Regions from separate parts of the Bacillus sp. EB106-07-01-XG149 genome, predicted to be linked through region 4. Evidence: riboswitches for the same ligand, from Rfam matches in the RefSeq annotation. Region 4 holds a riboswitch; each other region holds the start of a gene.
The links. Region 4 has a riboswitch for S-adenosylmethionine ahead of AC3WTA_RS27005 (MetQ/NlpA family ABC transporter substrate-binding protein). Riboswitches for the same ligand answer to the same signal wherever they lie in the genome.
Positions count from the first base shown of each region.

Region 1: it holds a riboswitch for S-adenosylmethionine, as region 4 does, so the genes downstream of both, metK (methionine adenosyltransferase) here and AC3WTA_RS27005 (MetQ/NlpA family ABC transporter substrate-binding protein) in region 4, are expected to answer to the same signal.
Region 2: it holds a riboswitch for S-adenosylmethionine, as region 4 does, so the genes downstream of both, AC3WTA_RS14730 (YezD family protein) here and AC3WTA_RS27005 (MetQ/NlpA family ABC transporter substrate-binding protein) in region 4, are expected to answer to the same signal.
Region 3: it holds a riboswitch for S-adenosylmethionine, as region 4 does, so the genes downstream of both, mtnK (S-methyl-5-thioribose kinase) here and AC3WTA_RS27005 (MetQ/NlpA family ABC transporter substrate-binding protein) in region 4, are expected to answer to the same signal.

Region 1 covers NZ_JBYTDP010000002.1:1,025,990-1,034,035, forward strand. Annotated here, with positions in the region: gene AC3WTA_RS11480 (phosphatase PAP2 family protein) at 97-630, shown strand; gene AC3WTA_RS11485 (glycosyltransferase family 4 protein) at 643-1,785, shown strand; gene AC3WTA_RS11490 (molybdenum cofactor guanylyltransferase) at 2,068-2,670, opposite strand; gene AC3WTA_RS11495 (MogA/MoaB family molybdenum cofactor biosynthesis protein) at 2,667-3,176, opposite strand; gene AC3WTA_RS11500 (hypothetical protein) at 3,508-3,687, shown strand; gene AC3WTA_RS11505 (hypothetical protein) at 3,694-3,873, shown strand; gene metK (methionine adenosyltransferase) at 3,915-5,114, opposite strand; SAM riboswitch class I at 5,284-5,405, opposite strand; gene pckA (phosphoenolpyruvate carboxykinase (ATP)) at 5,634-7,220, shown strand; gene AC3WTA_RS11520 (hypothetical protein) at 7,535-7,732, shown strand; gene AC3WTA_RS11525 (ATP synthase subunit I) at 7,847-8,046, opposite strand, start outside.
Region 2 covers NZ_JBYTDP010000003.1:462,908-470,953, forward strand. Annotated here, with positions in the region: gene AC3WTA_RS14715 (LTA synthase family protein) at 1-173, opposite strand, end outside; gene AC3WTA_RS14720 (DUF3888 domain-containing protein) at 428-823, shown strand; lysine riboswitch at 913-1,094, shown strand; gene lysA (diaminopimelate decarboxylase) at 1,275-2,591, shown strand; SAM riboswitch class I at 2,708-2,816, shown strand; gene AC3WTA_RS14730 (YezD family protein) at 2,889-3,032, shown strand; gene AC3WTA_RS14735 (phosphoadenylyl-sulfate reductase) at 3,119-3,823, shown strand; gene sat (sulfate adenylyltransferase) at 3,862-4,998, shown strand; gene cysC (adenylyl-sulfate kinase) at 5,011-5,622, shown strand; gene AC3WTA_RS14750 (nitrite/sulfite reductase) at 5,769-7,391, shown strand; gene AC3WTA_RS14755 (DUF3906 family protein) at 7,402-7,602, shown strand; gene cobA (uroporphyrinogen-III C-methyltransferase) at 7,688-8,046, shown strand, end outside.
Region 3 covers NZ_JBYTDP010000002.1:352,036-360,081, forward strand. Annotated here, with positions in the region: gene mtnA (S-methyl-5-thioribose-1-phosphate isomerase) at 1-1,058, opposite strand, end outside; gene mtnK (S-methyl-5-thioribose kinase) at 1,055-2,236, opposite strand; SAM riboswitch class I at 2,328-2,470, opposite strand; gene AC3WTA_RS07805 (carbon-nitrogen family hydrolase) at 2,542-3,405, opposite strand; gene AC3WTA_RS07810 (pyridoxal phosphate-dependent aminotransferase) at 3,420-4,598, shown strand; SAM riboswitch class I at 4,663-4,768, shown strand; gene mtnW (2,3-diketo-5-methylthiopentyl-1-phosphate enolase) at 4,833-6,077, shown strand; gene mtnX (2-hydroxy-3-keto-5-methylthiopentenyl-1-phosphate phosphatase) at 6,074-6,733, shown strand; gene AC3WTA_RS07825 (methylthioribulose 1-phosphate dehydratase) at 6,730-7,368, shown strand; gene AC3WTA_RS07830 (1,2-dihydroxy-3-keto-5-methylthiopentene dioxygenase) at 7,346-7,858, shown strand.
Region 4 covers NZ_JBYTDP010000012.1:69,534-77,579, reverse strand. Annotated here, with positions in the region: gene AC3WTA_RS27025 (DUF4256 domain-containing protein) at 1-428, shown strand, start outside; gene AC3WTA_RS27020 (S-layer homology domain-containing protein) at 814-2,433, shown strand; gene AC3WTA_RS27015 (methionine ABC transporter permease) at 2,537-3,205, opposite strand; gene AC3WTA_RS27010 (methionine ABC transporter ATP-binding protein) at 3,180-4,220, opposite strand; gene AC3WTA_RS27005 (MetQ/NlpA family ABC transporter substrate-binding protein) at 4,233-5,045, opposite strand; SAM riboswitch class I at 5,131-5,245, opposite strand; gene AC3WTA_RS27000 (NAD(P)-dependent alcohol dehydrogenase) at 5,327-6,235, opposite strand; gene AC3WTA_RS26995 (DUF6612 family protein) at 6,381-7,145, shown strand; gene AC3WTA_RS26990 (FAD-binding oxidoreductase) at 7,258-8,046, shown strand, end outside.

The DNA of each region.
Region 1 (8,046 bases), on a different contig from region 4:
TTTTTATTTACAAAACATTATTACTCCCTCAATAAAATCTTATTAAAATAAAAGCTAATATCTCCATATATATGTAAACGAGGGAGGAGAATTTTCATGAAGGTCAGTGGACTATATAAAATAGAATGTTACATTTTCAAAGGAATTAACCGATACTTTGATCAAAAAACATTAAATATCTTTTTCAGCAATATTACTCATATAGGTGGTGCTACTTTCTCAATCGCACTCACACTTTTCTTTTTAATTTTTGCAAAAGGGACTTTGCATCAAGCTGCAATCGCAACTGCTATTTCTTTAGCAATTAGCCATATTCCTGTGCAAATATTAAAAAGATGGTATCCGCGAAAACGTCCTTATTTAACAATTCAGGATGCGAAATATCCAGTCCATCCATTAAAAGACCACTCTTTCCCGTCTGGTCATACAACAGCCGTTTTCTCTGTCCTTATTCCATTTGTTTGCTATAATCCAAGCTTATTTGCTTTTCTATTACCGTTAGCATTATGCGTTGGTATTTCTCGCATTTATTTAGGGCTTCACTATCCGTCTGATGTATTCGTCGGTATGTGCCTCGGCACTTGCTCTGGCATCATCTCTTTTTATCAATTCATCCCACTTTTCACATAAAGGAGTGATATGATGAGAGTCGCCATTTTTACCGATACTTTTACGCCACAAGTCAACGGGGTTGCGAAAACACTAGAACGATTAACACGTTACTTTCAGAAAGAAAAGATCGCCTATTCTGTTTTCGCCCCTCAGCATACAGCTGAAGATAATTTCGTAGCTAATGTGAACAAGATGAGAAGTATCCCGTTAACAATATTATATCCAGAATGCCGCTTTTCTTTTCCTACTCCGCGCATTAAACGAGAACTTCTTTCCTTTAAACCTGACATTATTCACATTGCCACACCTTTCAACATGGGACTTTGTGGATTGTATTATGCAAAAAAGTTAAACATCCCAGTTGTCGGTTCTTATCATACTGATTTCGATGCTTATTTACGCTATTACAAAATTGAATTTCTCTCTAACATGCTTTGGAACTATTTAAAATGGTTTCATAGTCATATGCAAAAAAATTTCGTTCCTTCTTTTGAAACGTTACACCAACTCAAAAATAAAGGCTTTCAGGCCCTCTCCATATGGGGACGGGGTGTAGATTGCACACTCTTTCATCCATCTTACAATACAGACCTATTCCGAAAAAAATATAATATTACAGCAAAGTATGTCCTTTCCTATGTTGGACGGATTGCCCCTGAAAAAGATATTGATACGTTGCAACACCTTATCGTGCAAACAGCGCGTACTCGAAACGACATTCATTGGCTCATCGCAGGAGACGGTCCTCTAGCAACAAATTTACGTGAATCTGTTCCGAAAACAAATGTCACTTTTACTGGATATTTACAAGGTAAGGATTTAGCTGAAGCATATGCTTGTTCTAACATCATGGTATTTCCATCCGCTACTGAAACGTTCGGAAATGTCGTACTCGAATCACTTGCATGCGGAACACCTGTCATTGGTGCAAATAGTGGCGGGGTTAAAAATATTATTACAGATGGAAAAACGGGAGTTCTTTGCCCCTCCAAACATGCGGATTCATTTCTATCATCCATCCATTCTTTATTGCAAAATGAACAGAAACTAATACAAATGGGGCTAGCTGCTACGTCTTATGCCAAATCAAAAAGCTGGGATGAAATCTTTCGTGGCTTACTTGACCAATATGAAGAAGTCCTTCAGCATAACGCATCAGAATTACTCGCTTAAACAGAAAAACTCCCTTCAAAAAACGAAGGGAGTTTATTACACAGTTATAAATTTTAGTTTACTAAATGATACATTAGGTGAAATATCTATTTATTTTCATATCCATTATAACAAAAAGATACATAACTAAACAGACTTGTAATAAAAACCCATAAAAATTAATATATGGTTATACAGTATTTTTACTGTATGGTGATTTTAAGCGATTCCCCTTAAAATCAACGTACTCACATACCTTTATACAGTAATTGTTCCCCAATTTCTGTATATCAAAAAAACCTTTCATTCATTTGAAAGGTTTTTTTGAGCCTGCACATATTCTTCTTTCGTATTCACATTTATAAACCAATCCGCATTCGCTTGTACATCTTCACCAGCAATATATTTCACATTACATTGCGATAAAAGCTGGCCCATACTTCTTTTTTCTTCCTGAAGCAAAGCATAAATCTTTTCTTTGACACGGTTATGATACGCTGCAAGTAACGGTTGTTTTCTTCCATTAATAATAGGTACAACCGCATCATATTCATAACTCGTTTGCTCTAGCAAAATGGTAAACCATTCATGCGAAACATTCGGCGCATCGCAAGGCATAATAGCGTACCAATCTGCTTCTATATATTCCATTCCTGATACAATTCCAGCAAGTGGTCCATTTCCTTTATAATGCGGAATATCTTCTATAACAGGAACTTGTACGAGTTGCTCTACTCGCTCTTTTATATCGGAGTTACTAATGACCACAACTTCTTGTAACGCAGTTGTCATCACTTTCAAAATATGCTCAATAAAAGTACTACCTTGCCAGCTCGCTAACGCTTTCGGCTCACCGAATCGACTCGACATACCACCTGCCAATACAATTCCAGCATACTTACTCATTGGCGATGCAGCTCAAATGTAATATGACCTAATTCCGGTAAAATTAACTTATTCATCGCAAGACGAACTGCTCCGCTAGACCCTGGCATGGAAAAGACAACTTTGCGCCCAACTGTACCGCCAATCGCTCTACTTAACATTGCGCTGCTTCCGATATCTTCTAAATAACTAATCATGCGGAACAACTCACCAAACCCGACAATTTCTTTATCTAATAACGCTGACACCGCTTCAATCGTCACATCACGTTTCGTAATACCAGTACCTCCATTTGTTAACACGACATCAACATCTTCCCTATGATAACCAGCTAACACTGCTTGCTGAATACTTTCTTTATCATCTTTTACAATTTCATAAGAGGTCACTGTATGGCCTGCTTCTTTTAACAATTCATGTAATAGTTGTCCGCTCTTATCTGTCTCTTCCGTACGTGTATCGGAAATCGTCACGACCTTACAACGCACTTCTTTTGGCGCTTGTTTTTTATGTTCATTGACACTCATTTTTCATCTTCCCTTTCATTTTCTTGTAAAATTATGTATGAAGCAAAGAATTCAACATGATACAATATAAGTACATTTATCTATATAAAGGATCTTATTTATGTTTTATAACATAAAACGATACGTACCCATTATACCATTCCTAATTATTTTATCCCTTTTTCAATGTATCGCTTACGGGTTTGATATTAACTTTTTAAAATTGTATGTGCTTATGACTGATGGTGGTATTCGTTACTATTTGACTAGCACATTAATTCCTCTCGTACTTGCCTATATAGTAGATTTTATTTTTAAACATTCAATCTCTAAATAAGGAGGTCCACATATTATGGAACTTTATAAAAAATTAACAACAACATTTATCCTCTTATTTGTCGCTTCCATTACTGTTGGCTTTTCTCTAAAAGGCGCAATTCCATACGCTACATTAGTAAGCATTATATTCGCAACACTATTTTTACTAAGCAGTGCCTTTTGCGTGGGTAAAGCACGTCAAATGAAAGGTTGATTACATATGTTCGAGAAGAAACCAATCCTTTGTAAATCATGTGAAAAGGAAATACAAACGTATGAAAAAGCATGGATTCATATGCCCTTTCCAGCAAGTGGTATGACTAATATGAAAAAGTATATTGAGCTAGACGGCGAAGTTTATTGTGGTTCTTGCATCCAAGTAGTAAATAAAACAAAATAAAAAAAGCTTTGCGCTCACGGCGCAAAGCTTTTTTTCATATATTATAGACCAGCTTGCTCTTTTAAAGCTGCAGCTTTGTCTGTACGTTCCCATGATAGATCTACATCAGTACGTCCGAAGTGGCCGTAAGCTGCTGTTTGTTTGTAAATTGGGCGACGTAAGTCTAGCATTTTAATAATACCAGCTGGGCGAAGATCGAAGTTGTTACGAACTAGTTCTACTAGTACGTCTTCAGATACTTTACCAGTGCCGAATGTATCAACTGAAATTGATACTGGTTGTGCTACACCGATTGCGTATGCAAGTTGTACTTCTGCTTTGTCAGCAAGACCAGCTGCTACGATGTTTTTCGCAACATAACGAGCTGCATATGCTGCAGAACGGTCAACTTTCGTTGCATCTTTACCAGAGAATGCACCGCCACCGTGGCGAGCGTATCCACCGTAAGTATCAACGATGATTTTACGTCCTGTTAAACCAGCATCACCTTGTGGTCCACCAATTACGAAGCGGCCAGTTGGATTAATGAAGAATTTCGTTTCTCCATCCATTAATTCTGCTGAAACTACAGCTTTAATTACATGCTCTTTTAAATCGCGATCGATTTCTTCCCATGTAACATCTGGATGATGCTGTGTAGAAATTACGATTGTATCTACACGTACAGGTTTACCATTTTCATCATACTCAACTGTAACTTGCGTTTTTCCATCCGGACGTAAGTATGATAATGTGTCATCTTTACGTACTTCAGTTAAACGGCGAGCTAATTTGTGAGCAAGCGAGATTGGAAGTGGCATTAATTCTTGTGTTTCATTACATGCGAAGCCAAACATTAAACCTTGGTCTCCCGCACCAATTGCCTCAATCTCAGCGTCAGTCATTAGACCTTCGCGTGCTTCTAGCGCTTGGTCAACACCCATAGCGATGTCAGCAGATTGCTCATCGATAGATGTTAAAACTGCACAAGTTTCTGCATCGAATCCATATTTTGCGCGTGTGTAACCAATGCCTTGAATTGTTTCACGAACGATTTTTGGAATATCTACGTAAGTAGAAGTCGTAATTTCCCCCGCTACCAATACTAAACCAGTTGTTACAGTTGTTTCACAAGCTACACGTGCATTTGCGTCCTTTGATAAGATCGCATCTAAAATTGAATCAGAAATTTGGTCACAAATTTTATCTGGATGTCCTTCAGTTACAGACTCAGATGTGAACAGATGACGTTTTTTTGTCATGTGGTAAACCTCCCTACAGTAATTGTATATATTGTACGGAACTCATCCTTAATTTGCCACAAACTGCGACATACATTTATTCTCCCACACAAGCATACAGAAAAACCTTTCCTACTTTACATAGAGGAAAGGTTTAATTTGCTACTTGCATACTGCTTTTTGCCCTTTGCTCTTATCGTTCGAGACCGTTAGCCTCGCACAGGTTTTAGCACCTATTCACCTGTATTTACCACTACAAATGAGGTTGCTGGGCTTCATCGGGCCTGTCCCTCCGCCAGCTCGGGATAAGAGAGTATCCGTCCCAACCTATACTAAAGAAATGATATTCATTTGTCAATTAATATTCACATTTTCCTGAAAGTTTTTCTCAATACGCCTGGAATGAAATATTAATAAGGAAATAATACATTCACACAAACAAAAAGAAATAAATAGTATACATTATTTATATAATTGTGTTATACTCTTGTTGGGGATTACGAGAAATATTTCATTAAATGAAAAGGATGGTATATAAATATGAGTACTGTGAATGTCCAAATTGGTTTACACGAATTATTGAACGGAAGCAATGCACAGATTCAACTAAGTGTTCCGCAATTAGTGGAAAAAGTATTAATGCGAAATGAAGGGAAATTAACTTCTACTGGTGCCGTTTCTGCTTCAACAGGAAAATATACAGGACGTTCTCCTAAAGATAAATTTATTGTGAAAGAAGCATCGGTTGCTGACAAAATTGCTTGGGGAGCAGTGAATCAGCCGATCTCTGAAGAACATTTTAATAAATTATATACTAAAGTTTTAGAATACTTAAAAGAAAAAGAAGAGTTATTCGTCTTCAATGGATTTGCAGGCGCTGACCGCAATTACCGCCTACCAATTCAAGTTATTAACGAATATGCATGGCACAATTTATTTGTACATCAATTATTTATTCGTCCAACTGAAGAAGAATTAACAACTCATGAATCAGAGTTCACAATTGTTTCTGCACCGAATTTCAAAGCTGATCCAGCTGTTGACGGTACAAACTCTGAAGCATTCATTATGGTTTCATTCGAAAAACGTATCGTACTAATTGGTGGTACAGAATACGCTGGAGAAATGAAAAAATCAATCTTCTCTATTATGAACTTCTTACTACCTGAACAAGATATTCTTTCTATGCATTGCTCTGCAAACGTAGGTGAAGAAGGCGACGTAGCACTATTCTTCGGTTTATCTGGAACAGGTAAAACAACATTATCTGCTGATCCACACCGTAAATTAATCGGTGATGATGAGCATGGTTGGTCTGATAACGGTGTATTCAATATTGAAGGCGGTTGCTACGCAAAATGTGTAAACCTTTCTCACGAGAAAGAACCACAAATTTTCGATGCAATCAAATTTGGATCTGTTTTAGAAAACGTTATCATTAATAACCAAACGCGTATCGCAGACTATAACGATACTACTTTAACAGAAAATACTCGTGCTGCATACCCTATGCATGCGATCGACAATATCGTACTGCCAAGTGTTGCTGGACACCCAAATACAATCATTTTCTTAACTGCTGATGCATCTGGCGTATTGCCTCCAATCAGTAAGTTATCAAAAGAACAAGCTATGTATCATTTCTTAAGTGGTTACACTAGTAAACTAGCAGGAACAGAGCGTGGTGTTACATCTCCGCAAGCAACATTCTCAACTTGCTTCGGTTCACCATTCTTACCACTTGATGCATCTCGCTATGCTGAAATGCTTGGTGAAAAAATCGAGAAACACGATGCGAAAGTATTCTTAGTAAACACTGGCTGGACTGGTGGCGAATACGGCATTGGTAAACGTATGAACTTAGGTTACACTCGTGCAATGATTCAAGCAGCATTAAGCGGCGAACTTGCGAAAACTGAAACAGCTAAACATGACATCTTCGGTCTTGAAGTTCCACTTCACGTACCAGGTGTACCTGACGAAGTGTTAATGCCTGAACAAACTTGGGCTGATAAAGCTGCTTATAAAGAGAAAGCAATCGAACTTGCAAGCGAATTCAAAGAGAACTTCAAAAAGTTCGACAGCGTTTCTGAAGATATTATTAACTTAGGCGGTCCAATCGCTTAAGTACAAACTTTCTGTTGGAATAACCCTTTTACTCATATGAATAAGTGTCGTGTAACCGTAAAGTTTCGCGTACTCACCGACAAAACCCAATGCGGCTTAACGGTTACACACACTTACATAAAAAAGAAGCTTACGTTTTTGACGTAAGCTTCTTTCTATATCTTATATAAAGTACAACTTTAATCTCTTCATCTGTGACTTAGCTCATAAAATTGCATACCAACATCTATAAACTTACTGAAAATTCATTTTATAATCATTCGTTTTATAGTTTTTTATGATAAAATTTACATATACAGGAAAGGAAGAGGGCTATGAAAAATTTTTCTCGTACAGGAAAAATATTATTCAGTTATGGAGCCATTCAAATGTTTTGGGGACTTGTGATGCTTAACGTTAATTTATTTGAGCATACAAGTGAAACGATAAAATACATTATTCTAATTACCGGAATATTTTGTTGTATTGTATCTAACTTTTTTAAAGAACCTGAGAGTCATACTACTAAGTGATTTCATGTTAACTTATTGGAAGCGGAAACCTATATTTTATGCAAAGTTACGCTTCCTATTGTACTATCCCCCGCCGGATCCTCTATTTCATCTAAAAAGAGGCTTTTTATCTTTTTAGCTCTTTGTTAATTCTTCCTCATCTTTCATACTATAGTAGCCTAAATTCACAACGATTAAGAAATAGCCACCCAGAATCCCTACTGCAAATGCCCACATAACCATATGATGTTCAATTTCGTACATAATAACAGCACCTAAAATAGCAGCTGCAAACCGATTAAACATACCGAGCGTCGGTGCTTTCGTTTTCTTTA
Region 2 (8,046 bases), on a different contig from region 4:
AAACCGAAAAATAAAAGTAACGCAGCTAGCGGATTAATAAAAAGCATAAATTCTTCAAAGAAATTATCAATTTTAATATCAAATGCTAGCTTGTACACAATATATGTTTTTATCCATAATAAAACGACTGCAACGAGTGCAAATCGCAGTTTTGGAAACAGACGTTGTAGCATAATATACTCCTCTCCTAAAAAGCATGACAGTTCTTGTGAGCCGGTTTGGTTAGCGCCTCATTTTATATATACGAACAGTCCTTTGTTATTATGTTTATTATACTATGAGTATCATTATACGAAAATAAAAGAGAGTTGTGGGCTTTTTTATAATAATTGAGTAGAAAAAGGGCAGTGGGAGACAATAAAACGGAGTTTCTATGTATGATAATTATCGTGCGCAGAAAGAATCGTGTAATAATACGGAGGTTATAATGCGAAAATTATTATATTTTATAGTATGCAGTAGTGTTATACTTTTTGCTTCACCGAGTGTGTCGGTAGCCCAATATGATGCACCTCTTATGGAAGATGCCCTTTATTCTGTTTTATTTCCGAAAATAAATAAAGCAATTGAAAAGCAATATGGGAGCTTGAAGCCTTATCAATGTCCTAAAATTATTAGTTTAAAAAAAGTGTATAGCGGTACATATTTATTTCAAGCAAGTATTGAAGTAACGAAGTATGAACGAGTTGCTGGGAAAATTGCTCCACCATTTGAGAAGGTAACGATTACATTTAATAATGAAGAAGGCGAATGGGAAGTGTCAAAGATTTCAGTAAAGCGCTTACCAAATGATACGAAATTAAACTGTAAAAAAACAATATAAAAAATTGTTTGACAAATAAAATGGTCCTTTGGTATTGTTAATAGCAACAATTAGATGTTTGAAAATTAAATAGACTTACCTCATCTACTCTCAAAGGTAGAGGCCGCGATAGGAAAGAGTAAGCTATGGGAGATTTAATGGAATCTGTGATCATAGGTTGAAAGGGACTATTGCCGAAATATAAGAATAACCATCTTATTCATATATTGGGACTACATTGAATAAATGTAGTACTGTCATAATATTTCTTTTATGGAGAGCTATTTGGAGATGTTGATGCGGTTTCTTATTTTGAGGAGATAACAACTCGTTTATTTTTTCAATATATATTTTTCCTAATAAGAAACGCGTGTGAACATTGTTCCGCGCGTTTTTTGTCTATCTAAAAGCGTGCTGCAATGAATAGAAGATTGGGGTTATGAGTTTTAGAGGAAATAAGGGAGGAATTCAAATGTATTTACACGGCACAAGCCGAATCAATGGGCAAGGACACTTAGAAATTGGAGGGTGCGATACGACGCAGCTAGCAAAACAATACGGAACACCACTTTATGTATACGATGAAGAGTCTATTCGAGGAAAGTGCCGCGCGTTTCATCGTGCGTTTAAAGAAAGTGGTTTCTCTTATCAAGTAGCATATGCAAGCAAGGCGTTCTTGTGCATGGAGATGTGCCGAGTAGCTCGTGAAGAGAATATGTCATTAGATGTTGTTTCTGGTGGGGAATTATATACTGCGCTTCAAGCGGGATTTCCAGCATCTCGTATTCATTTTCACGGCAATAATAAAACAGAAGAAGAAATCGTGATGGCTCTGCAGGCAAATATTGGTTGTTTTGTCGTAGATAATTTCTTAGAATTAGAAATTTTGCATGATTTAGCAGTGCAACATGGGCAATTTGTGAACATATTAATCCGTGTAACGCCTGGAGTAGAGGCGCACACACATGAATATATTACAACAGGTCAAGATGATTCGAAATTTGGGTTTGGAGTTTCAAATGGTCAAGCGATGCAAGCAATTGAGCTTGCTTTACAAAAATCAAATTATAATGTGTTAGGAATTCATTCACATATCGGATCGCAAATATTTGAAACGGCTGGATTTGTTCGAGCGATTGAAGTTCTTCATCAATTTTTAGAACAGGTGAGAGAACGCGCGAACTATGTAGTAAAAGTATTAAATGTAGGCGGAGGATTCGGAATACGCTACACAGAGTCAGATACGCCATTAACTCTTGAGACATATGTGCGAGCTGTAACAAGTGCAGTGAGGGAACAATTTACAGTATGTAATTATCCCTTGCCAGAAATATGGGTTGAACCAGGCCGTAGTATTGTAGGTGATGCTGGAACGACAATTTATACAGTCGGATCTGTGAAAGACATTCCTGGTATTCGGAAATATGTATCAGTGGATGGTGGGATGACTGATAATTTAAGACCTGCTTTATATAACGCTCGTTATGAAGCGATGTTAGCAAATCGAGGGAATGATGAGAATGAGGAACTTGTTTCGATTGCTGGGAAGTGCTGTGAGAGTGGAGATATGTTAATTTGGGATATTACTCTACCGAAAGTTGCTTCTGCCGATTTACTAGCAATTTCTTGTACAGGGGCATACGGGTACTCGATGGCGAATAATTATAATCGAATTCGTAGACCAGCTGTCGTCTTCGCGAAAGGCGGCACATCACAAATTGTTGTAGAACGCGAAACATATGAAAATATTATTGGGAACGATCGCATACGTATTAAAGAACTTGTTTAAATAGAGAAAAGGAGTTGTTCGGATGGGCAATTCCTTTTTTGTAAAATAAAATAATTAAAATATATCGGAAAACTAGGATTGAAAAAAATCAGAATTGTGATAAAATACAAATACAAAGCTTATCAAGAGAAGCGGAGGGAACTGGCCCGAAGAAGCTCGGCAACCTGCTTATAGAAAGCAAGGTGCTAAATCCAGCAAAATGGAATCCATTTTGAAAGATAAGGTAAAATATATTACCGAACAGTCTTTTCGAAATGGGAAAGATTTTTTTTATGAATAAAAAGGGGGGCTGTTCGCGTGAGTGTACGGGAACATTTTGAGGAAGTATCTGAGAAAATTCAAGCGATGCTTGCTGATATGAAATATGGTTCAATTACAATTGTTGTGCAAGATGGGAAAGTCATTCAATTAGAGAAAAGTGAAAAGGTACGTTTAAAGTAAAAAGCGCTGACTAGAAAAACTAGAGGCGGTTTTAACCTATTATATTAGGTTAAAACCGTCTTTTTGCTTTTACAGGGGGAAAAAACATGTTGACGTATGAAACGTGGGAAGAAAATAATGTTCCATTTTCAGAAGAAGATGAAACGAAAGGCGCGCTATCAGTATTAAGTTGGGCTTATAAAGAATATAAAAGTGAAATTGTATATGCATGTAGCTTCGGAGTGGAAGGGATGGTATTACTGCATCTTATAAACCAAGTAAATCCATCTGCTAAAGTTGTATTTTTAGATACAAATGTTCATTTTCGAGAAACGTATGAATTAATTCAAAAAGTGCGGGAACGATTTCCTTCATTAAATATTATAGAAAAACAGCCGGAACTTGCACTTGATGAACAAGCGAAGTTGCATGGTGAGAAATTATGGGAAAGTAATCCGAACCTTTGTTGTAAAATTAGAAAAATTTTACCGTTAGAAAAATCATTAGCAGCGGAAAAAGCGTGGATTTCGGGCTTAAGGAGGGAACAATCAGAAACACGTAAGCATACAAAGTTTATAAATCAAGATCATCGTTTTCAATCGATTAAAGTTTGTCCACTCATTCATTGGACGTGGAAAGAAGTGTGGCGATATGTATACAAACATAGCTTGCCGTATAATCCGCTGCATGATGTTGGATATCCAAGTATTGGTTGTGAGAAGTGTACGTTACCTGTAGGTGAGGGTGGAGATTCGAGAGATGGTAGGTGGTCTGGAAAAGTGAAAACAGAATGTGGTCTTCATTACCAATAAGATGAATTTGAAAATAAAGCTAAGAGAGGGTATAGAAAATGAGTATAAGAAACGAATTAGTAAACCGTATAGAGGAGACTTACGACGTATCGCAAATCGAAAAAGAAATTGAACTAGACAACATTGCGTTAAGTGATTTAGAGCTATTAGCGACAGGGGGATATAGCCCACTTACTGGTTTTTTAGGAAAGAAAGATTATGATTCGGTCGTAGAAACGCTTCGCTTAGCAAACGGGAGTGTATGGAGTATACCGATTACATTACCAGTAACAGAAGAAGTAGCAGAGAGTCTGAAAGCTGGAGAGGAAGTAAAACTTGTTAACGCTGAAAATGTATATGGTGTCATTCAAATAGAAGATATTTTTGTGCCTGACAAGGAAAAAGAAGCGTTACTTGTGTATAAAACGACGGATGAGGCTCATCCAGGAGTGAAAAAATTATATGAACGACCGAACTTTTATGTCGGGGGAGCTATTATTCTTACAAAACGCTTTGAAAATAATCCGTTTCCTTCTTATCATTTAGATCCAATTGAAACGAGAGAAGAATTTAAAAAGCGTGGTTGGAAAACAGTGGTTGGATTTCAAACGAGAAATCCGGTACATCGTGCCCATGAATACATTCAAAAATCTGCCCTGGAAATTGTAGATGGTCTCTTTTTAAATCCGCTCGTTGGGGAAACGAAGTCGGACGATATTCCTGCTGATGTAAGGATGGAAAGCTATGAAGTATTACTTCAAAACTATTATCCGAAAGATCGTGTCTTTTTAGGTGTATTTCCTGCAGCAATGCGTTACGCAGGACCGAGGGAAGCGATATTCCATGCATTAGTCAGAAAGAATTTTGGATGCACTCACTTTATCGTAGGGCGCGATCATGCAGGAGTAGGAGATTATTACGGGACTTATGAAGCACAAGAAATTTTTACAAACTTTACAGTGGAAGAGTTAGGGATTACACCGTTATTTTTTGAACATAGTTTTTACTGCACGAAATGTGAAGCGATGGCTTCGACGAAAACATGCCCACACGGAAAAGAGGATCATGTCATTTTATCAGGTACGAAAGTAAGAGAACTATTAAGAAACGGTGAGGTTCCGCCGAGTACATTTAGTCGTAAAGAAGTAGTGGAAGTGCTAATTAAAGGTTTGAAAAAAGAAGTAGTAACCGAATAGGGAGAGAATGACATGGATACGAATATTACTTGGCATACAGCATCTGTTTCAAAAGATGAGAGAAGAGTAAGAAATGGGCATCATAGTTTTGTAGTTTGGTTTACTGGTCTATCAGCTTCAGGTAAATCTACGGTGGCGAACGCGGTTGCTCGTAAACTATTTGAAAAGAATATTGGAAACTATGTACTAGATGGAGATAATGTACGCCACGGTTTAAATAAAGACTTAGGTTTTTCTGAAAGTGATCGTATGGAAAATATAAGACGGATTGGTGAAGTGGCGAAGCTATTTGTAGATCAAGGTACTGTTGTTCTTACAGCGTTTATTTCACCGTTTCGAGTAGACCGAAAACAAGTTAGAGATCTATTAGCGGCAGATGAGTTTATAGAAGTGTTTGTAAAATGTCCAATTGAAGAGTGTGAAAAACGTGATCCAAAAGGGTTATACAAAAAGGCAAGACAGGGTGATATTAAAGAGTTTACTGGTGTTGATTCACCGTATGAAGAGCCAGAGAAGGCAGAGTTAATTGTAGAAACGCACAAGTATTCTATTGAAGAATGTGCAGAACAAATCGTGAAGTACTTACAAGAGCGTGGTTTTACCCCGCTATTTGCCGGGCAGTAAAACTCCCATCTCGAAATTTGGCTAGGGCAAAGAAGTTAGGTGGGAGATGAACTGCCCGTAAATGCCCGATTGGTTCAACTAATAATCAGTGGGGGATGAACACTTCCCACTGATTAAAGTTTCACTTTATATAGGGGGATTAAAAAATGAGTTATGAAAAAGTATGGGCTAACAATGAAAAATTAAATCAGACTGAGAAAAATAAATTAAAAAAAGATGGATTGGAAATTTTTAATGATATTCCTTACTATGCGGAGAATGGATTCGAATCTATTCCGAAAGAAGAGTGGGACGCATTCAAATGGGCAGGGTTGTATTTACAACGTCCCAAAGAAGCTGGTTATTTTATGATGCGTGTAAATATTCCATCAGGGATTATTACGAACGCGCAGGCAGAAGTGCTTGCTTCTATCGCTGAAGATTATGGGCGTGACGTAATAGATATTACGACAAGACAGGCGATTCAGTTTCATTGGTTAGAAATTCATCAAATTCCAGATATTTTTAAAAGATTAGCAAGAGTTGGGTTATCTTCAGCTGGGGCTTGTGGTGATATAACGCGTAATATTACAGGGAATCCACTTGCTGGCATTGATGCAAATGAACTGTTTGATACAACTGGTATTGTGAAAGAGGTATATGACTATTTCCAACATAATGAAGAGTTTTCTAACTTACCACGTAAATTTAAAATGTCTATTAGTTCTAACATTTATAACTCAGCAAACGCAGAGATTAACTGTGTTGCATTTACACCTGCTACGAAAGAAATAGATGGCGAGAAAAAAGTTGGTTTTCATATAAAAGTAGGTGGTGGATTATCAGCTCGTCCATATTTAGCTGATGAATTAGATGTATTCGTTTTACCAGAAGAAGTGAAGGGGGTAGCGATTGCAATTGCTACGATATTCCGTGATTTTGGATACCGCGAAAAACGTCATTTAGCTCGTTTGAAATTTCTAGTTGCAGACTGGGGAGCAGAGAAATTTAAAGAGAAACTAATAGAGTATATAGGACCATTGCAAAGTAAAGGAGAAAGTGCTCTCAAAGGATGGAATGCGGGATACTTTTATGGTGTTCAAGATCAAAAACAAGATGGACTAAAATATGTAGGTTTTAATGTGCCGGTAGGACGTCTACATGCAGAAGAAATGTTTGAGATTGCAAGAATTGCTAAGCAGTATGGAAATGGACAGATTCGTACATGTAATTCGCAAAACTTCATTATTCCGAATGTTCCGCCAAAAAATGTAACAGGTTTACTAAATGAGCCGTTGTTTGAAGTGATATCAGCAAGTCCGAAATCATTTATTGGTCATGCGGTTTCTTGTACCGGTATTGAATATTGCAATCTTGCTTTAGTAGAAACGAAAGAAAGATTACGCAAAATCGCAGAGTACTTAGATACACAAATTGCACTCGATGTTCCAGTTCGTATTCATATGGTAGGATGCCCGAATTCATGTGGACAACGTCAAATTGCTGACATTGGATTACAAGGGGTGAAAATGAAAACGAAGGAAAAAGGAATTGTTGAAGCATTTGAAATATACGTAGGTGGAACGTTGTTAGATGGCGGTGCTTACAATCAAAAGTTAAAAGGGAAAATAGATGGCGAGGATCTACCTGAAGTACTTGCATCATTTATAAGTTATTTCAAAGAGAATAAATTACCAGCTGAAACGTTTTATGATTTTGTCGGTCGTGTTGGTATAGAGACATTACAAATAGCGTTAAATACCGTGTTAGAAGAAGTAATAGCGTCTTAGGAGGGACAATATGGATTTATATCGATTTGAAGCTGTGTTAGTAAATAGTATTGTTCCGATTGTTGTCGTTGCTCAAAGTGAAGAACAGGCATTTAAGCTTGCGGAGATGGAGCTTGAAAAGCATTTTTTACCGTTACCAGAAGTAAAGGAGATTTCCCTATTTGAAAAAAAGAAGATTCGAAAAGGTGCGGCATTTGTTATTCATGAGTAGGGAAAAGGTAATACGAAATAATGAAAACTTCCATTCGTATATAAGGATGGAAGTTTCACTTTAATAGTAGAAATGAGGAGAGATGATGGGGAAGGTTTATATCGTTGGTGCAGGTCCTGGTGATCCAGATTTAATTACTGTGAAAGGGTTGAAATGTATTGAGAAGGCAGACGTTATTTTATACGACCGTCTCGTGAATAAAGAGTTACTTTCATACGCAAAGCCTGAAGCAGATTTAATTTATTGCGGAAAACTACCAAATTATCACACGATGAAGCAAGAGACGATTAACACGTTTCTTATTAAATATGCGAAAAAGGGAAAAGTTGTAACGAGGCTTAAGGGCGGCGATCCATTTGTATTTGGTAGAGGAGGAGAAGAAGCTGAAGCGTTAGCAAAGCAAGGTGTACCATTTGAAATCGTTCCTGGTATTTCAGCTGGAAT
Region 3 (8,046 bases), on a different contig from region 4:
GTATTAGCTTGTCTTTCAAATAATGATGCAATTTCCCGTTTATAATCTCCATGTATGATGCCTTTTTCAGTAATAATACCTGTAATTAATTCATTCGGTGTTACGTCAAATGCAGGATTATAAACATCAGTTCCAATTGGCGCCACTTGTTTTTCAAAAATTTTCGTAACTTCGGTTTCATCTCTTTCTTCAATAACAATTTCTGTACCTATTTGTTTCGTAATATCAAACGTAGATAACGGAGCTGCAACGTAAAATGGAATATCGAAATACTTTGCTAATATAGCTAAATTCATTGTTCCGATTTTATTTGCTGTATCTCCATTTGCGACAATTCGGTCCGCTCCTACAATAATTGCGTTTATTTCTTTCGTTTGAATAGCATGCGCTGCCGTATTATCTGTAATAAGTGTTACATCAATATTTGCCTGTTTTAATTCCCATGTCGTTAAACGCCCGCCTTGTAAAACCGGTCTCGTTTCACACGCATACGCATGTAAACGTACACCTTTTTCTTTCCCAATATAAAACGGTGCTAATGCAGTACCATATCTAGCAGTTGCAATACTTCCAGCGTTACAAATTGTTAAAATGTTATCACCGTCTTTAAAGCATGTTAATGCATGTTCTCCAATACTCCGGCATACCGCTTCATCTTCTTGCTGAATGAGAAGTGCTTCTTCTTCTAATATTTTTTGTGCTTCTTTTATTTTAGTAATTTCTCGAATGGATTCTCTCATACGATCGATTGCCCAAAATAAATTGACTGCTGTCGGGCGTGACGTTCCTAAATAATTACAATCTCTATTAAACTTCTTTTGAAATTCTTCCATATGTACAGTATTATATTTTTTTGATGCAAGCGCCAAACCAAATGCAGCTACAATTCCAATTGTAGGTGCTCCTCGTACTTCTAGCATGACAATACTTTTCCATACCTCTTCAATCGTCGTTAATGTTTTGTATTCTGTACTATGCGGCAACTTTGTTTGATTTAATACTGCAATGGCATCACCTTTCCAACTGACAGACCTCGGAACAGTAACAATTGTACTCATGCTTTTACCCCTCCAGAAACTGTCTGTTGAAATAACGTTCGGAACAGTTGAATGTCAGCGCTCTTAGATTCATATTTTATTAGTTCTTTACCTAAGGATAGCGCTTGTTTTTTAGCTTGGATTCTCGTTTCTTTATTTGCTATTTCATCTAAATCAGCTACATGTGCTAAACCAATTGTTCTACGTATAAGCTCACATCCAGCAAATCCAACGGCATCCGTAAAAATATTTTGCAAAATAATTGGCAACCATTGTTTCTCTTTCGTATATGCTTCTACGCCTTCTCCAATCCATAATTTCGTAAAAGCTTCTACAAAATAACTCCATGTTTTCTCAATATGGAAAAATAGCACACTTCTTTTTTCCTCTTCACGGGATAGTGCATTTAATAATAAATTTGCAATAAATTGACCAAGGTCAAATCCAAATGGACCGTATGTTGCAAATTCTGGATCAATTACTTTCGTTTCAGCAGGTGATGAAAAAATACTACCAGTATGTAAATCACCATGAATAAGCGCTTCTTTTCTTGTTAAGAACTTATATTTATATTGCGCGACTTTTAATTTTAAATTTTTGTCACTCCACAGTTCATCCACCGCTAGTTGTAACTCTGGTTCATAATCATTCGTATCATAATGACTAAACGGATCTGTAAACACTAAATCTTCCGTAATTTTACTAAGATCTGGATTAACAAATTCACTATCTAACACTCTTTTCTCTTCTGATTGTAAACCGAAATCTGAAGTATAAAACAAAACATGTGCTAGAAAGCGACCAATATGTTGGGATAAAAGTGGGTACTCCTCTCCATCTATTAATCCTTTTCTTGTAATTGTTAGCCTTGATAAGTCTTCTATGACCGTTACTGCTAACTCTTCATCATGACTGTACACTACCGGCACATATTCCGGCACATACTTCGCAAAAATTTGTAATGCTTTACTTTCAATCGTCGCTCTTTTTATAGACAGTGGCCAGCTCTCACCAACTACTTTCGCATATGGCAGTGCTTGTTTTATTATAATAGACTTCTCTCCATCATCTAATTTGAACACGTAATTTAAATTTCCATCTCCAATTTCATGACAAACTACATTTGCTTTCTTTTCAAAATAACCGTGTTCTTTCGCATATTGTATAGCTGTTGTTTCAGTTAATGAATAATATCCCATCGTCTTCTCCCCCTTTTTTAAATTCAGAGGTTTTTCTGACGTAGAAAAACCTCTTTCCACAAAGAAAGAGGTTTGAAGTTTATCTTCTCCCCTCTTATCTGCCAGAAAGGTTTACTTTCTGCTGGAATTAGCACCGTGCCTTTTGGCGTAAATAAACGCCCCATTTCACAATGGTATTACGGTCGGTTGCTGGGCTTCATCGGGCCAAATCCCTCCACCTGCTCTTGATAAGAGTTGTATAATTTTTTGAATTTTTAACTTTATGTTGAAGACTATACCAAGAATAAAAATCACTTGTCAATATTTTATTTGTATAATTCTGGACGACGATCTGCAAAAACTGGAATTCCTTTGCGTACTTCTTTAATTTTCTCAAAATGAAGCTCTCCAAATAAAATTGATTCTTCTTCATTCGCTTCTACAACAACTTCGCCCCAAGGATCGACAATTAAAGAATGACCGGCAAACTCATTATTCGGATCCTTTCCTGCCCTATTACATGCAACAACATAACACTGATTTTCAACTGCTCTTGCTTGCAATAGCAAACGCCAATGAGCTAAACGAACCAATGGCCATTCTGCTACAACAAATAAAACTTTTGCACCTTTAGCAGTATGAACACGCATCCACTCCGGAAAACGAATGTCATAACAAATTGTACCGGCGCACTCTACATCATCTAGCTTAAATTCACCTGTACTATTTCCAGCGATTAAATATTTATGTTCATCCATAAGCTGAAATAAATGTACTTTACTATATTCATTGACTAGTTCTCCTTCCTTGTTTACCACATACATTGTATTTGTAACACCTTGCTCTGTTTGCTTCGCTATAGACCCACCGACAATATGTACACCATATTGCTTCGACCATTCTTTCAGCTTTTCTTTCGTTTGCAATCCATCCCTATCTGCAATTTCAGTAAGCCTCGTTAAATCATATCCCGTTGTCCATAGTTCTGGTAAGACAATAACGTCTGGTCTTTCCTTCATCGCTTCGCTTATTTTATTTTTAGCATTCTCAATATTTTTTTCTACATCTCCAAAGACAATGTCCATTTGAATACATGCGACTTTCATTTTGTCAGCCCCATTCATAATTTTTTCTTTACAAAATACTGGAAAGATTATATCATTTGTCACTAGAATTGTAACAACTTTCAAAAGAGGTGGAAAGTATGAAATTATTTCAACCTTCTGAGATAGTAACATCATTGCCAACACAATTTTTCGCTTCACTTGTTGCAAAAGTTAACAAAGTCGTAGCAGCTGGTCACGATGTTATTAATCTTGGTCAAGGTAATCCAGATCAACCAACACCGCAGCATATCGTAAAAGCTTTACAAGATGCTGCTGAAAAGACCATTCATCATAAATATCCGCCATTTCGCGGACACGAAAGTTTAAAAGAAGCCGTGGCAACATTCTATCAACGCGAATATGATGTAGTAGTAAATCCAAAAACAGAAGTTGCTATTTTGTTTGGTGGAAAAGCTGGATTAGTAGAATTACCACTTTGTTTTACAAACCCTGGTGATACTATTCTCGTTCCAGATCCAGGCTATCCAGATTATTTATCAGGAGTTGCTTTAGCAAAAGCACAATTTGAAACAATGCCGCTTATTGCAGAAAATAATTTTTTACCAGATTATACAAAAATTGATGCCACTACCGCTGAGCGTGCAAAGTTAATGTTTTTAAACTATCCAAATAATCCTACCGGTGCTACTGCATCAAAAGATTTCTTTGATGAAACCATTCATTTTGCTAATAAACATAATATATTAGTCATTCATGATTTTGCTTACGGTGCTATTGGATTCGATGGTCAAAAACCTGTTAGTTTCTTGCAAGCAGACGGTGGTAAAGATACAGGTATTGAAATTTACACTCTATCGAAAACTTTCAATATGGCTGGATGGCGCATCGCTTTTGCTGTAGGGAATGAAAGTGTGATTGAGACAATTAACTTATTACAAGATCATATGTATGTTAGTATTTTTGGTGCAGTTCAAGATGCTGCCCGCGAAGCACTATTAAGTTCACAGTCTTGCGTAATAGACCTTGTAAATAGTTACGAATCTCGAAGAAACGCTCTTGTTTCAGCTTGTCACTCAATTGGTTGGAATGTAGATATTCCAACAGGCTCATTCTTTGCATGGCTTCCTGTTCCGAAAGGATATACATCTGAGCAATTTTCTGATATTTTACTAGAAAAAGCACACGTTGCAGTTGCTCCTGGTGTTGGATTTGGTGAACATGGCGAAGGATATGTCCGTGTTGGTCTCTTGCATACAGAAGATAGATTACGAGAAGCCATTAATCGAATTGATAAATTAAATTTTTTCAAAAAATAATTGACAACATGAAAAATATCTGACAAAATTCAGTTATCTTAAAAATTTAAACATTTCTAAATACTTCTTATCAAGAGCAGGTGGAGGGACGAGCCCGACGAAACCCGGCAACCGATCTACAATTGTAGACACGGTGCTAATTCTCGCAGCATTATGCTGACAGATAAGGAGCTGGTTGTAAAAAAACCTCTCCTTAGCTGAGAGGTTTTTTTATTTAACTAGGAGGTTTTAACAATGAGCGGAATTATAGCAACGTATTTAATCCATGATGATTCACATAACTTAGAAAAAAAGGCCGAGCAAATTGCACTCGGTTTAACAATTGGCTCTTGGACTCATTTGCCACACTTATTGCAAGAACAATTAAAACACCATAAAGGCAACGTCATTCATGTTGAGGAACTAGCTGAACAAGAACATACCAATTCGTATTTACGTAAAAAAGTTAAACGCGGGATTATTAAAATCGAATATCCGTTATTAAACTTCAGTCCGGACTTACCAGCAATTTTAACAACTACATTCGGAAAGCTATCACTTGATGGTGAAGTGAAATTAATCGACTTAACATTTTCAGACGAGTTAAAACAATATTTCCCTGGTCCAAAATTCGGGATAGATGGTATTCGAAATCTTTTACAAGTGCATGAGCGTCCCCTTTTAATGAGTATTTTTAAAGGAATGATTGGACGAAATATTGGTTATTTAAAAACGCAATTACGCGATCAAGCAATTGGTGGTGTAGATATAGTAAAAGATGATGAAATATTATTTGAGAATACATTAACACCACTTACGAAACGCATTGTATCTGGAAAAGAAGTTTTACAATCCGTATATGAAACATACGGACATAAAACGTTATATGCCGTAAATTTAACAGGACGAACTTTTGATTTAAAAGAAAATGCGAAACGCGCAGTGCAAGCTGGGGCAGATATTCTATTATTTAACGTATTTGCTTACGGACTAGATGTACTACAATCACTTGCAGAAGATGATGAAATCCCAGTTCCTATTATGGCACACCCTGCTGTAAGTGGTGCTTATTCAGCATCCAAGTTATATGGAGTTTCCTCTCCATTATTACTAGGAAAGCTACTACGTTATGCTGGGGCTGACTTTTCATTATTCCCATCTCCATACGGAAGTGTTGCTCTAGAAAAAGAGGAGGCTCTTGCTATCTCAAAATATTTAACTGAAGACGATGCATTTTTCAAGAAGAGTTTTTCTGTTCCGTCTGCTGGTATTCACCCTGGTTTCGTTCCCTTTATTCTACGAGATTTCGGTAAAGATGTTGTTATTAATGCTGGCGGCGGGATACATGGACATCCGAGTGGAGCGCAAGGGGGCGGTAAAGCTTTCCATACTGCAATTAATGCTACTTTGCAAAATACACCACTCCATGAAGTAGATGACATAAATTTGCATAGTGCACTTCAAATATGGGGAAATCCCTCTCATGGGGTGAAATTATGAGTATTCAAGTATTTTGTGATTTCGATGGCACGATTACAAATAATGATAACATTATGTCCATTATGGAAAAATTTGCACCACCAGAAGCCGAAGAAGTAAAGAATAGAATTTTATCACAAGAGCTGTCTATTCAAGAAGGTGTTTCTCAATTATTTCAATTAATACCTACTAGTCTACACGATGATATGATTCAATTTTTAATAGAAACTGCTGAAATCCGTAGTGGTTTTCATGAATTTATACAATTTGTAAATGAAAATAACATTTCTTTTTACGTTATATCAGGTGGAATGGATTTCTTCGTCTATCCACTCTTACAAGGAATCATTCCAAAAGAGCAAATTTACTGTAATGAAACAGACTTTTCAAATGAATTCATTACAGTTAAGTGGCCTCATCCTTGTGATCATCATTGTCAAAATCATTGCGGATTATGCAAATCATCTTTAATCCGTAAATTAAGTGATACGAATGACTTCCATATTGTGATTGGAGATTCAATTACTGATTTACAAGCTGCGAAACAAGCAGATAAAGTATTTGCTCGCGACTTCCTTATTACAAAGTGTGAAGAGAATTATATTGCTTATACACCGTTTGAAACATTTCACGATGTTCAAACCCAATTAAAACATTTGTTGGAGGTGAAATCATGAAACAACTTTTTCGTCAATGGTATGACTTAAGCGAGATAAAAAAAGAATTAACAACACGAAATTGGTTTCCAGCAACGAGTGGTAATATTTCTATAAAGGTTAGTCATGAGCCACTTACTTTTCTTATTACAGCAAGTGGTAAAGATAAAACAAAAACTACTCCAGATGATTTTCTATTAGTAGATCATCTAGGGCTTCCCGTATTAGAGACTGAATTACGCCCTTCAGCAGAAACAATATTGCATACACATATTTATAACAATACGAATGCTGGGTGCGTACTTCATGTTCATACAACTGATAATAATGTCATCACAAATTTATATAGTGATGCAGTCACCCTTCAAAATCAAGAAATTATTAAAGCTCTCGATATTTGGGAAGAAGGTGCAACAATTCACATTCCTATTATCGAAAACCATGCCCATATCCCAACGCTTGGAGAAAACTTCCGAAAACATATACAAGGAGATTCGGGAGCAGTATTAATCCGTAACCACGGTATTACCGTATGGGGCCGAGATAGCTTTGATGCAAAGAAAAGATTAGAAGCTTATGAGTTTTTATTCCAATTTCATATAAAACTATTATCAATTCAAGGAGGCGTTTCTAATGGCGCAAATTCGTATTCATGAAGTAAATACTCGCATCGAAAATGAAGTAGAAGTATCTAAATTTCTACAAGAGGAAGGCGTTTTATATGAGAAATGGAATATTTCTAAGCTTCCTACTCATTTAAATGAAAATTATTCGTTAACAGATGAAAACAAGGCTGAAATATTAGCTGTGTTTTCAAAAGAAATCGCTGATGTTTCAGCGCGCCGAGGCTATAAAGCACATGATGTAATTTCACTTTCAAATAGCACACCTAACCTTGACGAATTATTAATTAACTTCCAAAAAGAACACCATCATACCGATGATGAAGTTCGCTTTATTGTTAGTGGTCATGGCATCTTTGCTATTGAAGGAAAAGATGGGAAATTCTTTGACGTTGAACTTGAGCCAGGCGATCTCATATCTGTTCCTGAAAATGCAAGACATTATTTTACCTTGCAAGATGATCGTCAAGTTGTAGCTATTCGTATTTTTGTTACAACTGAAGGCTGGGTTCCAATTTATTAAGGTAGTTAGTTGAATAAAAGGACTTGGATCCCCTTTTCCAACCTTTTATTCACTCTACATATATACATCCTCCTATGGAACAGGCTTATTTCAAAAAGTGAAATAAGCCTGATTTTTTATTTTCTCAAACATATGAGTCCTTCTATGCCAAAACAATCTCCCCTTCTATTTTTTAAGCAAATTTTTCA
Region 4 (8,046 bases):
CTGAAAAGTTGTGGTCAATTCATGAAATGGAAGTAACTGGCGGTGAGCCGGATGTTGTTGGTTATGATGAAGAGAAGGACGAGTATACTTTCTATGATTGTTCAAAGGAGAGTCCTAAAGGCCGCAGAAGTCTTTGTTATGATCTTGAAGCGTTAGAGGCAAGAAAAAAACATAAACCAGAAAATAACGTTATTGATGTGGCAACTGCTATGGGCATTGAATTATTAACGGAAGAACAATATCGAGAGTTGCAACAGTTTGGGGATTTTGACATGAAATCATCAAGCTGGGTACAAACACCTTCAGACATTCGAGAACTTGGCGGTGCTCTATTTTGCGATTATCGCTTCGGACACGTTTTCGTGTACCACAATGGAGCAGATTCCTATTATGCTGCTAGAGGATTTCGTGGTTCGCTAAAGGTCTAAATTTGAAAAAAGTAAGAGTATGTTTTAATTAATCTTTTTAAAACATGCTCTTTTCTATAATTGTTACTTAGAGTTATTCATATTGGTTTAACCTATGTAAGAACTATAATACTATGTAAAATTAATTAATATCTAGCATATTAGTAAACTTATACCCAGAGGTGTAGAAAAAAAGGATTTCTAAAAATAGGAGTTCTTTTTTATTTGTTGTCAGGATTTTTAAAGAATTTAGAGATTTCATAGAAAACAAACGGGATATCGAGTAAAATGTTAAGTATTGTTTTCAACATTCAAAAGGGTATTTTGGAGGTTCTTTTCGCGAATTTTTATAAGTCTATTAAAGGAGGAAGATATATCTAAAATAGCAAGATATATCAAATTAAACATGAGTATTACATTTCATAAAAAGGTAGTAGCATTAACAGCAGGACTAACGGTATTATCTTCATCTATGGTATCGTTCGCAGAGGAACAACAATCAGTAAATAACTATCAATCTATAAGTGCTCTGGAACAAGGTGGAACAGATCAACTTCAGGTATCAGATGAACAGGCTTTAAAAAGTATTGAAGAGAGTTTTGAAGGAGTAGACGGACGTGGTGGAGGTACTGTCGATAATAAGAAAGTGGACAGTCTTCAAGGTTCAGAAGGTATGTATGAAGAAACAGGTACATTAACGGTTCCTAACAATTCAAATAGAACAAAACGTAGTCTTTCTTTTTCAGCTCCTAAAGTTTCTAGTACTATAAATGGCGTCCCATTCACTGAATGGATTGTCCCAACTGGTAACGAGAATATTCGTCCTCAAAACCATATGGTTCCAAAGTATATTACAATTCACGAGACCGACAATAAAAGTGTAGGAGCAGGAGCTAAAAACCACGCTCAATACTTATATAACCAAGCAGTAGGACAAACAGATCGAGCTGCATCATGGCACTTTACAGTAGATGATAAAGAGATTTATCAACACTTACCATTAAACGAAAACGGATGGCACGCAGGAGACGGTGATGGACCAGGTAATAGAGAATCTATTGCAATTGAAATTGCAGTTAACAGTGATGGTGACTATAATAAGGCAGTAGATAACGCTAAGAAACTTGCAGCTTATTTAATGAAAGAAACAGGTGTACCATTAAATAATATTGTAAAACATCAAAAATGGAGTGGTAAAATCTGCCCTGCTATTATGATTAACAGTGGACAATGGGTTCCATTCGTAAATGGTGTTGAAGGGTATTATAATAAATTTTATCAACCAACAGACGATATAACAGGAGGTTGGTATGAGCCAGCTATTCGTGATTTGAATAGAAGAGGTATTATGGTCGGAGAAGGAAACGGTATTTTTGCGCCTAATAGATCTGTAACAAGAGCTGAGTTTGCTCAATTAATCTCTAATTCTCTAAGTCTTCCAGCTGGAGATGCAACGTTTAAAGATTTAAATGATGTAAATCCAACTTTACGAGATGGTATTAAACGTACTGCAAGTGCAGGCATCATTTCTGGTAGAGGAGACGGTAATTTTGACCCTAACACACCTATTACAAGAGAAGAAGCTGCAGTTATTGTAAATAAAGCTTTACAGTATAAAAAAATAAATGGACCATTGGCAAACTTACCATTTGCAGATAAAGATCAAATTATCTATAAAGAAGCAGTACAAAGATTATACGGTTTGGGTATTGTAAAAGGTATGGGAGATAATCTGTATGTGCCTAAAGGAACGACGACTCGTGGTGAAACAGCAGCATTCATTTTAAACATGCTTCAAGTAATTGAAACTGGTAGTGTTCAAAAAGGAATTGGTACAGTTGAAATTAATGGAATTGGGGTAAATGTTCGTAGCGGAGCGGGTGCTAGCTACTCTGTTGTTAGAAAAGCCAGCAAAGGTGAAAAAGCTACAGTATATGAAGAGAAGAGTGGCTGGTTAAGAATTGGTACAGGTGAGTGGGTTTATAATGAACCTAGTTACATGGTATATAAGAAGGATAAAAATTAAGTCGTTAAGAAGCAGAATGGATTACTGGACAAGTTATTCATTTTGAAGGTGGATTTAAAAGATAAAAAAGAAGGTATCTCATTTCGGTGAGATACCTTCTTTTTTAATCTTTCTTCAATCTTCTTGCAACACCATTTCCTAAAGACTGTAGCCCTTGAACGAGGATAATTAAAATAAAGACTGTTGCATACATTATTTCAGGTTCGTAGCGTAAATGTCCGAATCGATATGCTAAATCACCAAGACCGCCAGCACCTACAAGTCCAGCCATTGCTGTTGCACCGATTAAGCCAATTGTTGCAATTGTCAAGCCGAGTACAAGGGAGGGACGAGCTTCTTTCACCATAACGTGCCAGATGATTTTTATAGTAGAAATGCCCATCGCTTGGTAAGCTTCAATAACACCACGATCCACTTCTAATAATGCTGTCTCCATTAATCGTGCAATATAAGGAGCTGTGAATACGACAAGTGGTACGATAACCCCTTGCACGCCAATGGATGTTCCCATTAGAAACTTTGTAAAAGGTAAAATGAAGAATAATAGAATGATAAATGGAAGAGAGCGAATGATATTAATAATTGTATTAAGAATCGGATAAATGATTTTATTTTCGTGCTGCCCACCAGGTCTCGTTAAAACAAGTGTGACGCCAAGTGGTAATGCAATAAGGATAGAGATGAATAGTGAAATAGATGTCATTTGAAATGTTTGAATGGTTGCTTCCCATATGACTTTACCCCATTCATCCAAAAAGGACTTGTTTCCCATAATCTGTTCTACCTCCTTCTACGATGATCCCTTGTTCTTGTAAAAATGATAAAGCACGGTTTACTTCATTTTTCTCACCCTGCATATGAATAACCAGTTTCCCATATGCTTCATGTTTTAGCTGTGTAATATTACCGGATAAAATATTTGGATACACTTGAAAACGTTTTGTAGCAATAGCTAACGCTGGTTCGCCAGAAGAAGTTCCTATAAATGAAAGTGTTACGATTTCTCCGGTTCTTTGTAGTTCTTTTTGTACCTCTTCTGGAATTCTAGCTGCAAATGCACTATTTACGAATTTCTTCGTTGTTATATGTTGTGGGTTGGTGAAAATATCTTTCACAGTCCCACTTTCGATTACTGCTCCATGTTCCATAACAGCAACTCGGTCACATATACGCTGGATGACATTCATTTCATGTGTAATTAATAAAATTGTGATCCCGATTTCTTCATTGATTTTTAATAATAAGTCAAGGATAGAATCGGTTGTTTCCGGATCTAAAGCGCTTGTTGCTTCGTCGCTTAATAACACTTCAGGTTCATGTGATAGTGCGCGTGCAATGGCAACACGCTGCTTTTGGCCACCAGAAAGTTCACTCGGATAGGCATCTTTTCGATTGAAAAGATCGACAATACGTAAGTATTTTTCTACCCTTTTTTCAATTTCCACTTTTGGAATGCCAGCGAGGCGTAAAGGTAATGCGATATTTTCATAAACTGTCACGGTTTTAAGTAAATTGAATCCTTGAAAGATCATTCCGATTTTTTGTCGCGCTTTTGCGAGTTTTTTTGCTGATAAAGTTGTTAAATCTTGGTTGTTTACAATAATATTTCCTGTCGTTGGCTTTTCTAATAAATTTACACATCGAATTAATGTACTTTTACCAGCGCCACTATATCCAATGATTCCAAATACTTCGCCCTTTTTTACTTGAAGGGAGGTAGGTTTAAGAGCTTCCACATTCCCTTTTTTTGTTGTGAATACTTTGGATACATTTTTTAATTCAATCATTATCGTCAGCTCCTACCAAGACGGTAAAACAGAACCATCAAATTTTTTCTCGATAAATTCTTTCACTTCTTTAGATTGATAAGCTTTCTTTAATTTATTTACAACAGCATCATCTTTATTTTCAGTACGAACAACGACCCAGTTCATATATGGTGAATCTTTTCCTTCACGGAAGATAGAATCTTTCGCAGGGCTTAATTTTGCACCTAATGCAAAGTTTGTATTAATCGCAGCTGCTTTTACTTCACTTAGTTGTGTCGGTAATTGAGATGCCTCTAATTCAACAATCTTTAAGTTTTTTGGATTTTCAATTACATCTTTCGCAGTCGCTTTTTCTGTAGCCTTTGGATCCACTTTTAAAACACCGGCTTTTTCAAATAGTTTTAAAGCTCGAAGTTCATTCGTTGGATCATTTGGTACAGCAATTGCGTCGCCCTCTTTTAAATCCTTTACATCTTTTAAGCTTTTCGAATATACACCCATAGGGAATGTTACTGTTGAAAATACTTCAGTTAATTTCATATTACGTTCAGCTTTAAATACGTCTAAATATGATTTCGTTTGATAGCTATTTACATCGAGGCTTTTTTCATCTAGGGATACGTTTGGTGCTACATAATCATTAAATACTTTTACATCAATTTCGAGACCGTCTTTTGCGGCAACTTCTTTTACCTTTTCAAAAATTTGTTCATGCGGCCCGCCGGTTACACCGACAGTAATCTTTTTCTCATCTAACGCTTTTATTTCTTTATCTGAACCCCCGCTACATGCGCCTAATAATAATACTGCTCCACTTACAATGCTCAATAATACTTTTTTCATCTATAGTTCCCCCTCCATATATGTTCCAAAATAAAAAGCACCTCTCAAAAATAAGAGAGGTGCCGAATAGACAAAATAGGTTCCTCTCTTATCTTCCAAAACGAAAACTCGTTTTGCAGGAATTAGCACCTTAGCTTATACATCATAAGCTCGGTTGCCGGGCATCATCGGGCCAGTCCCTCCGCCACTCTTGATAAGAGTATGTGTATGTAGTTTTTTTAATATGGTACTAATAGTAAATCTTACAAAAAGAATTGTCAATGTTATTTTCTGAATATATTTTATTTTAAGGTAATAGAAACATTCCCTTTCTTATGTCCCTTTTCCACATATATATGAGCTTCAGCAATTTCTTCTAATCGGTAGGTTCTATCAATAACAGGTTTTAAATGTTCTGTTTCAGTTAGTTCTTTTAGTAGAATCATATCCTCTTTACTTACCTTTGCCATCATTCCATTGACAGATACATATTTTCCATTGGATGTTAATGTATTTGTACAAAGGGATTTTTTATACTTCCCAACTGCATCAAATATAATATCGTAGCGCTCGCGCCGCTTAGTAAAATCTTCTTTCGTATAATCAATTACTTTATCAGCTCCTAAAGATTGGACGAGTTCAAAATTTGAATTACTACAAACAGCCGTAACGGTCGTACCGAAATATTTAGCAAGTTGTACAGCAGCTGTTCCTACTGATCCGGAGGCACCATATATGAGCACTTGTTGCCCTTTTTTTATACGGCCCTTTCTCAGGAAATGCAATGCTGAAGTTCCACCAAAAGGAATAATGGCCGCTTCTTCATACGTCACATTGGTAGGTTTTAATGTTATTAATCCACTTTCATGTACGCATGTGTACTCGGCGTAACCACCGAGGTTTAGTTCTGTTAATGCAAAAATTGGATCACCTTTTTTAAATTGAGTTACATCTGTTCCTACTTCTTCGATTTCACCGGATAACTCTACGCCGAGTACAGGTTTTCTCGGTTTTCTGAAACCTAATATGATCCGCATAGGAATCCAAAATAAGAGGGGGCTATTAAAGCCGCGTATTCTACAATCTCCAGTCGTTACACTTGTTGCATGAATTTTAATTAATACTTCGTTCTTTTTAGGTGTAGGTTTCTCTATATTTTGAAGTTGAAGAACGTTAGGTGGTCCATACTGTGTGCAAATGATCGCCTTCATAATGACCTCCTGAAATGAGTTGTTGTTATTTACATCATATTTAAAACCTTCATCAAACATGTCGCTATATAGCGAATAAAGATTAAAAATTATATAGATTTCGTAGGAAAAGAGGTGATATTATTTTGGGAAAGGGGGCGACATTATGAAAAAAACTATTTTTATTTCAAGTTTAGTGCTTGCAATCAGTCTAGGGGTAGGGTGTAGTAATGAAAAAACAGCAAAGACGGATGAGCCGAAAAAAGAATCAGTTCAAAAAGAAAAGGAATTAGCCGCGAAGGATGTTTTCAAGAAAACGAACGAAGCTTTTAAAAATGAAGAGCATGTAACGATGACATATGGTGTAGGGGTAAAAGCTGAGGGAACAGAGATGGATATATTAAAGGCTAAGATGCAATTAGAGCCAAAGACAAAGAATTCTCGTTCTGAAATGAATATTTCCGGTACAGATGTTGTAGTGTATACTGTGGATGGTAAAGTTGCTGGTGAGGTGAAAAACCCTAATACAGGAGAAGTTATAACTGTACCAGAGGAGCAATTAAACGCTGGTGGAATGAAAGCGACTCAAGATATTATAGATAAGTTAGAAGTACCGGAAGTAGTTTTAGATAAAATGAAGATGGAGAAAAGCGGAGATAAATATAAACTGAAATTTACATTAAAAGGGCAAGAAACAGAAAGTATGTTAACTAGCATGGATGAAACACAGAAGAAAATGTTACAAGCACAAAATGCGAAGATAGAAGAAGTGGATGCAGAATATATTATTACAAAAGATTTTAAATATGAATCAGCAAAGATAGACATGATTATGAGTAGTAACGGCAAGGATAAAGCACACATTATTACGAACGCAAAATATACGTCGTACGAAAAGTTTGATCCAATACAATTGCCGGCAGCAAAGTAACAGTTTTGATGAGGGGGGACCTAAAATAAGGTGCCCTCTTTTTTGTATACTTTCTTTATAGGAAAATAGGTACAATATGAAGAGGGAAAACTGTAGAAGAGGAGAGTGTCATTTGAAAAAAAGAAAGATAGCGGCGGTCATTGTAGCTTATACAGTGTTGCTTGCGACATCTATAAATACATATAAAGAGCAACTAGATCATCCTATTATGAGCGATGTAGGAAAGTTGCTTCCAACGAAAATTAAACGTGTTGAAAATGCTGAGGATGAACATTCATTAAAACAGGTAGTGAAAGATGCAAATACTTCTGGAGAGAAAATTTCCATTGCAGGTATGCAACATAGCCAAGGAGGACAGACGTATTATCCAAACGGCACGATGCTTGATATGAAAGGATATAATAAAATATTAGAATTCGATATGGAGAAGAAGAGGATTAGGGTGCAAAGCGGTGTCACATGGAATGACATTCAAAAAAAAATCAATCCATATGGTCTTGCGGTTCAAGTGATGCAATCTCAAAATATTTTTACTGTTGGTGGTTCATTAAGTGTAAATGTACATGGGCGTGATATTCGTCATGAAGCATTGATTGATACAGTAGAGTCATTCAGATTGTTAATGGCAGATGGTACGGTACGTAATGTAAGTAGAAAAGAAAATGCAGAGCTATTTCCATATGTCATAGGTGGTTACGGGTTATTTGGTGTCATTTTAGATGTGACATTAAAGTTAACTGATGATGAATTATATGAAATGCATACGAGAATGATAGATTATAAAGAATACACATCTTATTTCAAAGATAAAGTGAAAAGAGATGAAAATGTTCGTATGCACTTAGCCCGTATTTCTGTTGCCCCCAATTCATTTTTAAAAGAGATGTATGTGACAGATTAT